Regions from separate parts of the Rhodococcus sp. SJ-2 genome, predicted to be linked through region 1. Evidence: riboswitches for the same ligand, from Rfam matches in the RefSeq annotation. Region 1 holds a riboswitch; the other holds the start of a gene.
What was found. Region 1 has a riboswitch for cyclic di-AMP ahead of ACSYG9_RS25415 (NlpC/P60 family protein). Riboswitches for the same ligand answer to the same signal wherever they lie in the genome.

Region 2: it holds a riboswitch for cyclic di-AMP, as region 1 does, so the genes downstream of both, ACSYG9_RS14845 (resuscitation-promoting factor Rpf1 domain-containing protein) here and ACSYG9_RS25415 (NlpC/P60 family protein) in region 1, are expected to answer to the same signal.

Annotation. Positions count from the first base shown of each region.
Region 1 covers NZ_CM132340.1:5,442,759-5,447,496, reverse strand. Annotated here, with positions in the region: gene ACSYG9_RS25420 (DEDD exonuclease domain-containing protein) at 1-1,372, opposite strand, end outside; cyclic di-AMP (ydaO/yuaA leader) riboswitch at 1,823-1,986, shown strand; gene ACSYG9_RS25415 (NlpC/P60 family protein) at 2,002-2,574, shown strand; gene ACSYG9_RS25410 (C40 family peptidase) at 2,758-3,804, shown strand; gene ACSYG9_RS25405 (hypothetical protein) at 3,897-4,738, shown strand, end outside.
Region 2 covers NZ_CM132340.1:3,167,226-3,171,963, reverse strand. Annotated here, with positions in the region: gene ACSYG9_RS14870 (MFS transporter) at 1-417, shown strand, start outside; gene ACSYG9_RS14865 (DUF2771 domain-containing protein) at 414-908, shown strand; gene ACSYG9_RS14860 (cold-shock protein) at 1,008-1,418, opposite strand; gene ACSYG9_RS14855 (hypothetical protein) at 1,467-1,814, shown strand; gene ACSYG9_RS14850 (YccF domain-containing protein) at 1,811-2,203, shown strand; cyclic di-AMP (ydaO/yuaA leader) riboswitch at 2,538-2,665, shown strand; gene ACSYG9_RS14845 (resuscitation-promoting factor Rpf1 domain-containing protein) at 2,675-3,262, shown strand; gene ACSYG9_RS14840 (hypothetical protein) at 3,368-3,556, opposite strand; gene ACSYG9_RS14835 (helicase-associated domain-containing protein) at 3,617-4,738, shown strand, end outside.

The sequences.
Region 1 (4,738 bases):
CGAGGCGCTGCGTGCGTCGTAGCGCACGGATCGCGTCGGCGGTGCGGTCGCGTAGCCGTGCCGCGTTCTCGAACAGTTCCTTGCCTGCCAACTCGTCGATGCGTTCGTGAGCTTGCGCGATCGAAGAGGCGTCATCGCCACGCAGGAGAGCACGTGCCCGCAGAACCTGAGCGGAGTACTCCTCGGGACTCTGCGGCCCGAAGGAGGCTGCCGAGCAGGCGCCTACGGCGTCGGGCCGGCAGCGGTCGCCGTGCCGCGCGGATCGGCCGATCCGGCGGGTGCATGTGCGCAGTCCACTGAATTCGGCAAGGGTCGCCGCCACATCGGCGGCACCGTTCCGGACGGAGAACGGGCCGAGCGCGTCGGGCGAGGGCGTCCGCGAGATCGCCAGGCGTGGAAACGGTTCGTCGGTGAGTGTGATCCACCACCCACGGGTGGGGTATTTGGAACGTCGATTGTAGGGGGGCGTGTGGGCGGCGATGAGCCGGAGTTCGCGGACCCCGGCCTCTAGGCCGTGCGCACATTCGACGTGGTCGATGCGAGTCGTCAGTGCGACCATCTCGCGTAGACGCGGTCGGGTTTCCGAACCCGTGAAATAGCTGCGGACACGACGACGTAGATCCACGGCCGTGCCGATATAGAGTGCCTCGTCCGAGGGGCCACGGAACAGGTACACGCCAGGGCGGTGTGGCAGATGCGCGGCGAGGGTGCGTTTGGCACGCTGTTCCGCCGTGATGGCGGGGATGTAGTCGCGTAGTTCGGTGAGGCTGTGGACCCCCTGGTTGCCGACGCGCTCGATGAGGGCGTGAAGGACGTCGACGGTTGCGCGTGCGTCGTCCAGTGCGCGGTGTGTGGGCCGGGTCGAGACGCGGAACAGTTCGGCGAGTGCGGAGAGTTTCACCGAGGGTGCCTCGTCGCGCCCGAGGACCCGCCGGGCCAGTTTGACGGTGCAGACGACGGGGAACCGTGGCCAGGGCACATCGCACTGGGCGGCCGCGGCACGGAGGAAACCGGTGTCGAATCCGGCGTTGTGCGCTACGAGGACCGAACCGGCGGCGAATTCGAGGAACGCGGGAAGCACTTCCTCGATGCGCGGCGCCTGATAGACCATCGCGGTGGTGATACCGGTGAGGCGGACGATCTCGGGAGGGATCGACCGGCCTGGGTCGACCAGGGTCGCGAACTCGCCGAGGACCTCACCACTGCGCACCTTCACTGCGCCGATCTCGGTGATGGCGTCGTCGCCGGAGCGTCCACCGGTGGTCTCGAGATCGACCACTACGAAGGTGGTGTCGCGTAGGGGAGTGTCGAGTTCGTCGAAACTGAGTTGGACACCGTGGGCGGTGTCGGAGGCGGTAGGGGACGACGTCATGCGCATGAGGGTAGAAACCGCCTCCGACACCCGCGGAAACCCGACATTCCGGCACCGATGAGACGAGGATCACATGTCTCTCGGGAGGGTGGATCGGACCGGCGTCGGCGGGGTGCTGCCTTCGCGTCGGGAGGTCGCTGCCGCACTGCGTTCGCGTGGTCGCTTCGGGGACTGCGGGGAGGTTGGGCCGGCGCTCTGAGCTGGGATGAGTTACGGCGGTGTGCAGACTGCTCGCGTGGGCCGTCCGGATCGGACCGGCGCCTGAGGATAGTGACCCTCAGTGCCGTTATCGCGTTGTTATCAAAGCGGCCCAATCTATGTCCCAAACCGCTCGAACCGGACTTAATTCGCATTCTCGGCGAGTTCGGGTTGGCCTCGGTGATGCAGTTTCGTAACCTTCCTGAGACCAAGCGGAATAGTTCGTCCGGCCCACTCCCGAGGGCCGGAGCCGCTAGGTAACCGCCTAATCGGCCGCTCGAGCACGAGCGTCCGAGCCGGGGACCCACACGTGTTACTGGGGTGAATCCCCTCCGTCGCACTCGCGGCGAGGGGTAGGGCTGATCTTCCGGCCCGAATCCGTCAGCTAACTCGGTCGGCGGGTGAACGGAAGAATTGGAGAACAACCCCTCGTGGTCTCGCAGAACAACAAGCGTGCAGTGCGTCGCGCCCTCGTCGCCGGCGCCCTCGCGCTCGGTGCAATCACCGTCACCGCCGGTCCGGCGATGGCAGAGCCCGTCACCATTCCCGGTGTCGGCACTTTCGAACTTCCCGCAGGAGTGACCCTGCCGCCGGAGGTCACCAACCTCATTCCGCCTGCTCCCGAAGCCGCCCCCGCCGCACCCTTCACCGCGCCGTTCAGTTCGGTCGGTCAGCGGGCAGCCGACGCCGCGCTCAGCAAGGTCGGCTCTCCGTACGTCTACGGCGCCACCGGCCCGAACGCGTTCGACTGCTCGGGACTTGTGCAATGGGCGTACCAGCAGGTGGGGCTCAGCGTCCCGCGTACGAGCTACCAGCAGGCCACTGCCGGTCAAGCTGTGTCGGTCGGCGCGTTGCAGCCCGGCGACGTCGTCTCCTTCTACGGCGGCAGTCACACCGGTATCTACATCGGCAACGGCAACATCGTGCACGCCTCGACCTCGAGCCAGCCGGTGAAGGTCGCTCCGCTGGACTCGATGCCTGTGGACGGTGCTCGCCGTTTCTGATCGACGAGCAGTGCCTTGTGAGGGTGGATCGGTGGCTACCGGTCCACCCTCACTTCATCGACGGGTGCGGCCTCTGTGACGGGCACCGCGAATAACGAATTGCAATGCGCTACCCGCGGGTAGACACGAAGCTATACGGTTCCGTAACCTGATCGAGATCTTTGCGAAAGGAAGACAAGCGTCGTGTTCTCCGTTCCCGTCAGACGGGCCGTTCGCACTGCCCTCGCCGCATGGGTACTTCTCCTCCTTGCTCTGACCTCCGCGCCTGCAGTGGCCGACCCCATCGGTGACAGTCCCACCGCCAAACTCGAGCATCTCGCCGACCTGTCACGTCGGTCCGAGCAGGCCACCGAAGCGCTGCACCACGCAGGGGTCGAATTGGATGCCCGGCTCGCGGAGCAGCGCGACCTCGATGCTCGTGCCGCCGCCGATCACGACGCACTCGCAGCAGCTCAGGCCGAAGTCGCCCGCTTCAAGCCCACTGTCGACAAGCTCGCCCAGGCCAACTATCGAGGTTCGCGTACCAATCGTCTCTTCGCCGTGATGGTCAGCGACTCGCCTCAGCAGTTGCTCGACCAGATGGTGATGCTCGACGTGCTCGGCGCGCAGACCGATCGCGAGATCGAAGGATTCCGCCGGGCCACCGACGCCGCAGTGGCCGCCGCGTCGGTCTCCCAGAAATCGGCCGAAGCTGCGCGTGTTGCGGCCGAACAGGCACAGACGCTGCGTGACGACCTCCAGCGCCAGGAAACCGAACTCGAGGTACAGATCGCCGCAGTTCTCGAGGCCTTCGACAACCTGAGCGACGAGGAGAAGTCGATCCTCGCAGGAACCCCGTTCCCGCCCGGTCTCGACGCCGACCGCATCATGCAGCACCTCATTCCCGGCAACGGCGCTGGAGCGCTTCGATCCGCACTCACCCGCATCGGCGACCCGTACGTGTGGGGAGCCACCGGACCCGACCAGTTCGACTGCTCCGGACTCGTGGTCTGGGCGTACCAGCAGGTCGGAAAGACCGTGCCGCGATCCAGTCAAGCTCAAGCTCAGGGCGGAACCCCGGTCTCGCGCGAGAACCTCCAGCCCGGCGACGTCATCATCTTCTACAACGACGCCTCCCACGTAGGCATTTATGCGGGAGACGGAAACATCGTGCATGCCTCCACGTTCGGGGTGCCGGTGAAGGTGCAGTCGATGGACAGCTTCCCGTTCCACAGCGCGCGGCGCTACTGACCGACTCCGGAGGATCCACCGACGGTCGGCACAGAGGATCCACCGACGGTCGGCACAGAGCGTGGCGGGAGACGCCGCATACACTTGCCGCCGTGCCCGCGCCGGAGACCCTGCCCCGAATCCGTCGTCGACTGCCGTGGGAGCGAATCGGGCTCGCCGCCCTCGCGGTCGCTGCCGTGACCGTCGGAGTGCTGTTCGTCGACCTCGAGTCACATGAGCAATCCGAGTACGGCGTCCGGGTGGAGTTGCAAGCGCTTCTCGATTCCTGGGCGGAAGCAGTACGTACCGGCGACCGCGCAGCACTCGCCGGGATCGTCGACACTGGTGCTGGTCCCGAATTGCTCGAGGCAGAGATCAGCCGCGCCCGGGCGCTTCGCGGTGTGCCCTTGGCCGAGTTCGGATACGAACTGGGTGCCGAGCCGACAGTTGAAGTTCCCGGCGAGGTGAGCAACCGGTTCGGAGACGACCCCGTACGGACGCTCACGGCATTGCTGCGCTACGAGATCGACGGCGTCGACGAGGCGCCGACTCGTAAGCCCGTCACACTGCTGGTGGTCTCTCGCGACGACGGATGGAAGATCGCATCCGACCGGCCGCTTCCCGATTCGGTGTCCACGACGTGGAGAGGCCCGTGGGATCACGGACCTCTCGACGTGACGACGACCGCGACGGCCGGTGGCAGGTCGATGATCCTCGCTCACCCCGACACGGCCGACCTCGCCGCTGACATCGCGGACGAACTGCCCTCCGCTGTGGACGCGGTCTCGAAGGTATGGGGGGCCGACTGGCCGAAACGATCGCTGATATGGGTTACCTCGAGTCGTGATGAGTTCACCGACCTGGTGGGCACTGCACACAACGGTGACGAGATCGCAGCGGTCGCGATCTCCGATGCTGTCGACACCCAGCACGACAGGGCAACCGGGCAACGCAT
Region 2 (4,738 bases), 2.3 Mb from region 1:
GCAGTCGTCGTGGCGGCGATCGTCGCTGCAACGGACCACGTGCTCGCCGCTGCCCTGGCCGCGCTGGTCGCCGCCTGCGCCAGCGCCCTCGCGAAGGTCTCGCTCGACGCCTCGCTGCAACAGGACCTGCCCGAGGAGTCCATTGCGTCCGGATTCGGCCGGTCCGAGACCGTCCTGCAGCTGAGCTGGGTGCTGGGCGGCGCCATGGGAGTTCTGCTTCCCACCGAGTTGTGGATCGGATTCTCGGTCGTGACGGTGGTGCTGGTTCTCGGTTTCACGCAGACCCTGCTCACCTACCGTGGAAAGACGTTGCTGCCCGGCCTGGGCGGCAGGAGGCCCGAGCACGCCTCCACCGAATCTGCCGACGAGCGTCGAGTACGCACGGATGGGCAGCCGACACGAAATGGGAGCCGATGAATCTGCAAGCCCGGACGAAGAAGGCGATCGCGCTGATCGCGGTAGTCCTGGTGGTGGTCGCCGTGGGTATCGGCGCGGTGGTGTGGAGACTCGTCGACTCGGCCGAGCCGCGACTGCCCGAGATCACAGCCTTCGGAGACGGAAACTCGGTCACGGTCCCTCCGACACAGCACTGCAACATCAATCTCGAGGACTGCGTCGAGAATCCGATCACGCAGCTCCCCGTTCGCGCCGGATTCCCGCTTCAGCTGTCGCTGCCGTCGGAGATCTCCGGTGCGCCGTGGCGTCTGATCGCCGTGTACGGCGATCTCCAGACGGGCGAGACGTTCCTCGACGGCATCATGGTCGAGCCGGGACAGCAGCGCGCGATCACTGTGCCGAGCGACCCGACTCTGCAGTTGCTCGGCGTGGAAGTCCAGCTGCCCTCCGCTGTGGTCGACGAAGCCGGCGAGCCGATCGCTCACGCCGTGTGGGCTGTCCAGACGTTCTGACGCGGCCCGGCCGAGGTCACTCCTCGGTCCGGTGAAGACCGAATGCCGTATCCGATTCGTTCGGATACGGCATTCGGCGTTTCTGTCCTCGTGGTCCGTTCAGTGATCGAGCTCGCGGGCGATGGCTCGCATGACCTCGGAGATCCGCTGTCCAGCCTTGCGGTCCGGGTAGCGCCCACGCTGTAGGTCGGGCTGGACCGCGACTTCGAGAAGCTTGATCATGTCCTCGACCATGCCGTGCAGCTCGTCGGGCGAGCGTCGCTCACGCGCCGGTGCCTCGCGCCGTCCGGCCTGTTGCCGCAACGACGGCTTCTCGAGCAATTCGACCTTGAGCGCCTGGGGTCCGCGACGACCGACGGCCATTCCGAATTCGACGCGTTGGCCCGCTTTGAGGCTCTCGACACCCTCGGGGAGCGCCGACGCGCGAACATAGACGTCCTCGCCTTCATCCTGAGACAGGAAGCCGAAGCCCTTCTCGACGTCGTACCATTTCACCTTGCCGGTCGGCACCGCGCTCACCTGCTCCTGGACGGCCGTGCCCGAGGGCACGATATGGACATGCAAAACAACGCGCCCCAAACTCATCGAGCGGGACGCGCAGACGCGTTCAGTGTACCTCGGCGCACATTCCGCCCCCGACTGCCGGCGACTACCGTAGTCGTCGTGGGTAACTCTTCTTCCGATTCTGCTCGTGCACCCCGCCGGGGCCTGTTCAACGCAGCCATCGCGTGCTTCGTGGTGGGCATCGTGGCAGTGGTCGCAATCTTCCTGACACCGATCGTCACCGACGGCAAGCCGGGTCTCGTGCTTTTCCTGCTCACTCTCGCGTGGCCACTCGGCTTCGCGCTGGCAATCGCGTTCGCTCTGCAGTCAGGTCGGCGCTCGAAGGGCGGTAACGGTTCATGAGGGTCGTTCTCAATATCATCTGGCTGATCTTCGGCGGTTTGTGGCTGGCGCTCGGATACTTCCTCGCCGGCATCATCTGCTGCATCCTCATCATCACGATCCCGTTCGGTATCGCCTCGTTCCGCATCGGCGTCTATGCGCTGTGGCCGTTCGGGAAGACAACGGTCGACAAGCCGACTGCGGGGGCCGGTTCGCTGATCGGGAATGTGATCTGGGTCGTGATCGCCGGCATCTGGCTGGCCCTCGGACACATCACGACAGCGATCGCCATGGCCATCACGATCATCGGTATTCCACTCGCGATCGCGAACCTGAAGATGATCCCGATCTCTCTGATGCCGCTCGGGAAAGACATTGTTCCCGTCGATGCACGCCCAACATACCTGTGACCTTAATCACATAACGAGCTGATAACAGCGCGGGCTCGAAACGGGTTTCGGAGGCTACTCGCGCGACTACCAGCGAGTTCACTCCGGAATAGCCCCAGTACAAGCTCGAGACCGCTTCCGGTCGCGCGTTACCAATTGGTGACACTCGCCCACCGGACCGTTACCGTCGTCATCGGTCGGACCGCCTGGTCCAACCAACCCGGGCCCGCCGCGCCAAATTCCTGTCCCGCGGAAGTCCGGTTATCCCGACGAACGATCCACGAGGGACAGGAAACGGGGGACCCAACCGGTCTCCCTCGGAAGCACCCCGGCCCCCGCCGGGACGCTTCCCCGGAGGCCCGGCCCGCCGCACACGCGGCAGGCCTTGGGGTGAAGCCGGAGCGCTCGACGAGCGCAACGGCCGGACTACCTCTTCAGTCCGAACCCGACAGCTGACCTCGTAGGCGCGTGCGGAGAGGAAACGGAACCGACATGAGCGGACGCCATCGCAAGCCCACCAACACCGGCCGGACCGTCGCGAAGTTCGCGCTGACCGGCGCCGTCCTCGGCGTCACGGGTGTCGCCTTCAGCGGCACCGCCGCCGCAGCACCCGATTCCGATTGGGACCGCCTCGCACAGTGCGAGTCCGGCGGCAACTGGGCCATCGCCACCGGCAACGGCTACCACGGCGGCCTGCAGTTCTCGCCGAGCACCTGGAACGCCTACGGCGGCCAGGAATACGCACCCACCGCCAACCAGGCCAGCCGCGACCAGCAGATCGTCGTCGCCGAGCGTGTCCTCGCAGGCCAGGGCTGGGGCGCATGGCCGTCCTGCTCCTCGAGCCTCGGACTGTCCAGCGCTCCGACACAGCGTGAGGCCCCCAGCGCCCCCGCTCAGTCCACGCCCGCGCCGGTCACCGAGAACCGTGCGGTTCCGCAGCTCGCCGAGGTTCCGGCGCTGCCCGCCGAGGCACAGGGCATCATCGACGGCTTCGAGCAGGGTGTCGACGCACTGCAGGCCGCCGGTATTGCGCTCGACCCGGCCGTCCTCGACGCGGTCCGCGCCGTTCTGCCCCAGTAGGCAGCACTCAGCAGCATCAGCAAAGAACCCCCGCACCGGTCTCGGTGCGGGGGTTCTTCGTTGTCGGGGAGCCTGACAACCGAGGAGGCCTCGGTGTCGAGGAACTCAGCGGTTGATGACGGTGTGCGGGTGCGTGTAGGGAAGCTCGTCCGCCGGGACGGGGAACACGGCGTCCTCGCCGTACGGGGAGAGCGGACCCGAACGCGTCGACGACAGTTCGGTGACCGCATGGTCGCCATCTGCCAACTCCGGCCATCCGCGATCGACGTAGAGGTTCTTCGATTTGTCAGCCATGACGCTCATTTTGGCAGGTGAGTTCGTCTCAGGCCATCTCAGGTCTCTAATCTGGAGCGGATGACACCCGCCACGCCCACCCCCGACGCCGCATCGGACTCGCTCGCCCAGTGGCTGTCCGATCGCCGCGACACGGAACTCGTCGAGCTTCTGCGCTCGCGACCCGATCTGGTGGTGCCCCCACCCGCGTCCATGGGCGTGCTTGCGAACCGCGCACGTCAACGCGCTTCGGTGTTCCGCGCAGCGAACGACTTCACGACCGCCGAGTTCGGAATCATCGAGGCACTTGCCCGTCTCGGAGCTGCAGACGAGGCGGTGGCCAGAAAAACCCTCGTCGATGATCTGCGGGGACGGATCACCGCCAAGGCCGTCGATCGGATTCTCGACCGGCTGCGTTCCGTCCTGCTGGTGTGGGACACACCCGAGGGTCTGCGTCTGATTGCGGCCGCAGTGGAAGCGGTGCCGTGGCGGGTCGGGCGCACCCCCGAAACGGACGCGTTCACCCGCGAGGAACTCGACGTCGTCCTCGCCGAACTCGACCCTGCACAGCGCGGCATCCTCGACACCCTGGCACGCACGTCACCCATCGGGCGTACCCGCGACGCCGCGCCCGGCTCCGACGAGACCCGGCCCGTCCAGAGGCTGCTGGCGTCCGGGTTGCTCACCCGCATCGACGACGAGACGGTCGAACTTCCTCATAAGGTCGGGCAAGCACTACGGGGCGAAGCACCGTTCGATCCGGCATCGCTGCTCGCCCCGAGTGTCGAGGCGGGCACCAAGGCTGCCACCGACACGAACAGCACCGCCGCAGGCGCCGCCCTCGAGCTGCTGCGTCACTGCGAGGGCCTGGTCACCGCACTGGGCCGACAACCCGCTCCCGCGCTGCGTTCCGGTGGCCTCGGGGTTCGCGAACTCCACCGACTCGCCAAGGCACTGGACCTCACCGACGACCACACCGCATTGCTTGTCGAGGTGCTCGCGGCTGCGGGACTCGTCGCACGCGGCAATCCCGACCCTGCCCCACCGGGCGACATCGACGATTACTGGGCTCCCACCACCTCGGCGGACGGATGGCTCACCGCGAACACCGCGCATCGTTGGGCGGTACTCGCCGGCGCGTGGCTCGACGCACCACGACGGCCATGGCTGATCGGGCGCCGGGATCAGAACGACAAGCCGATC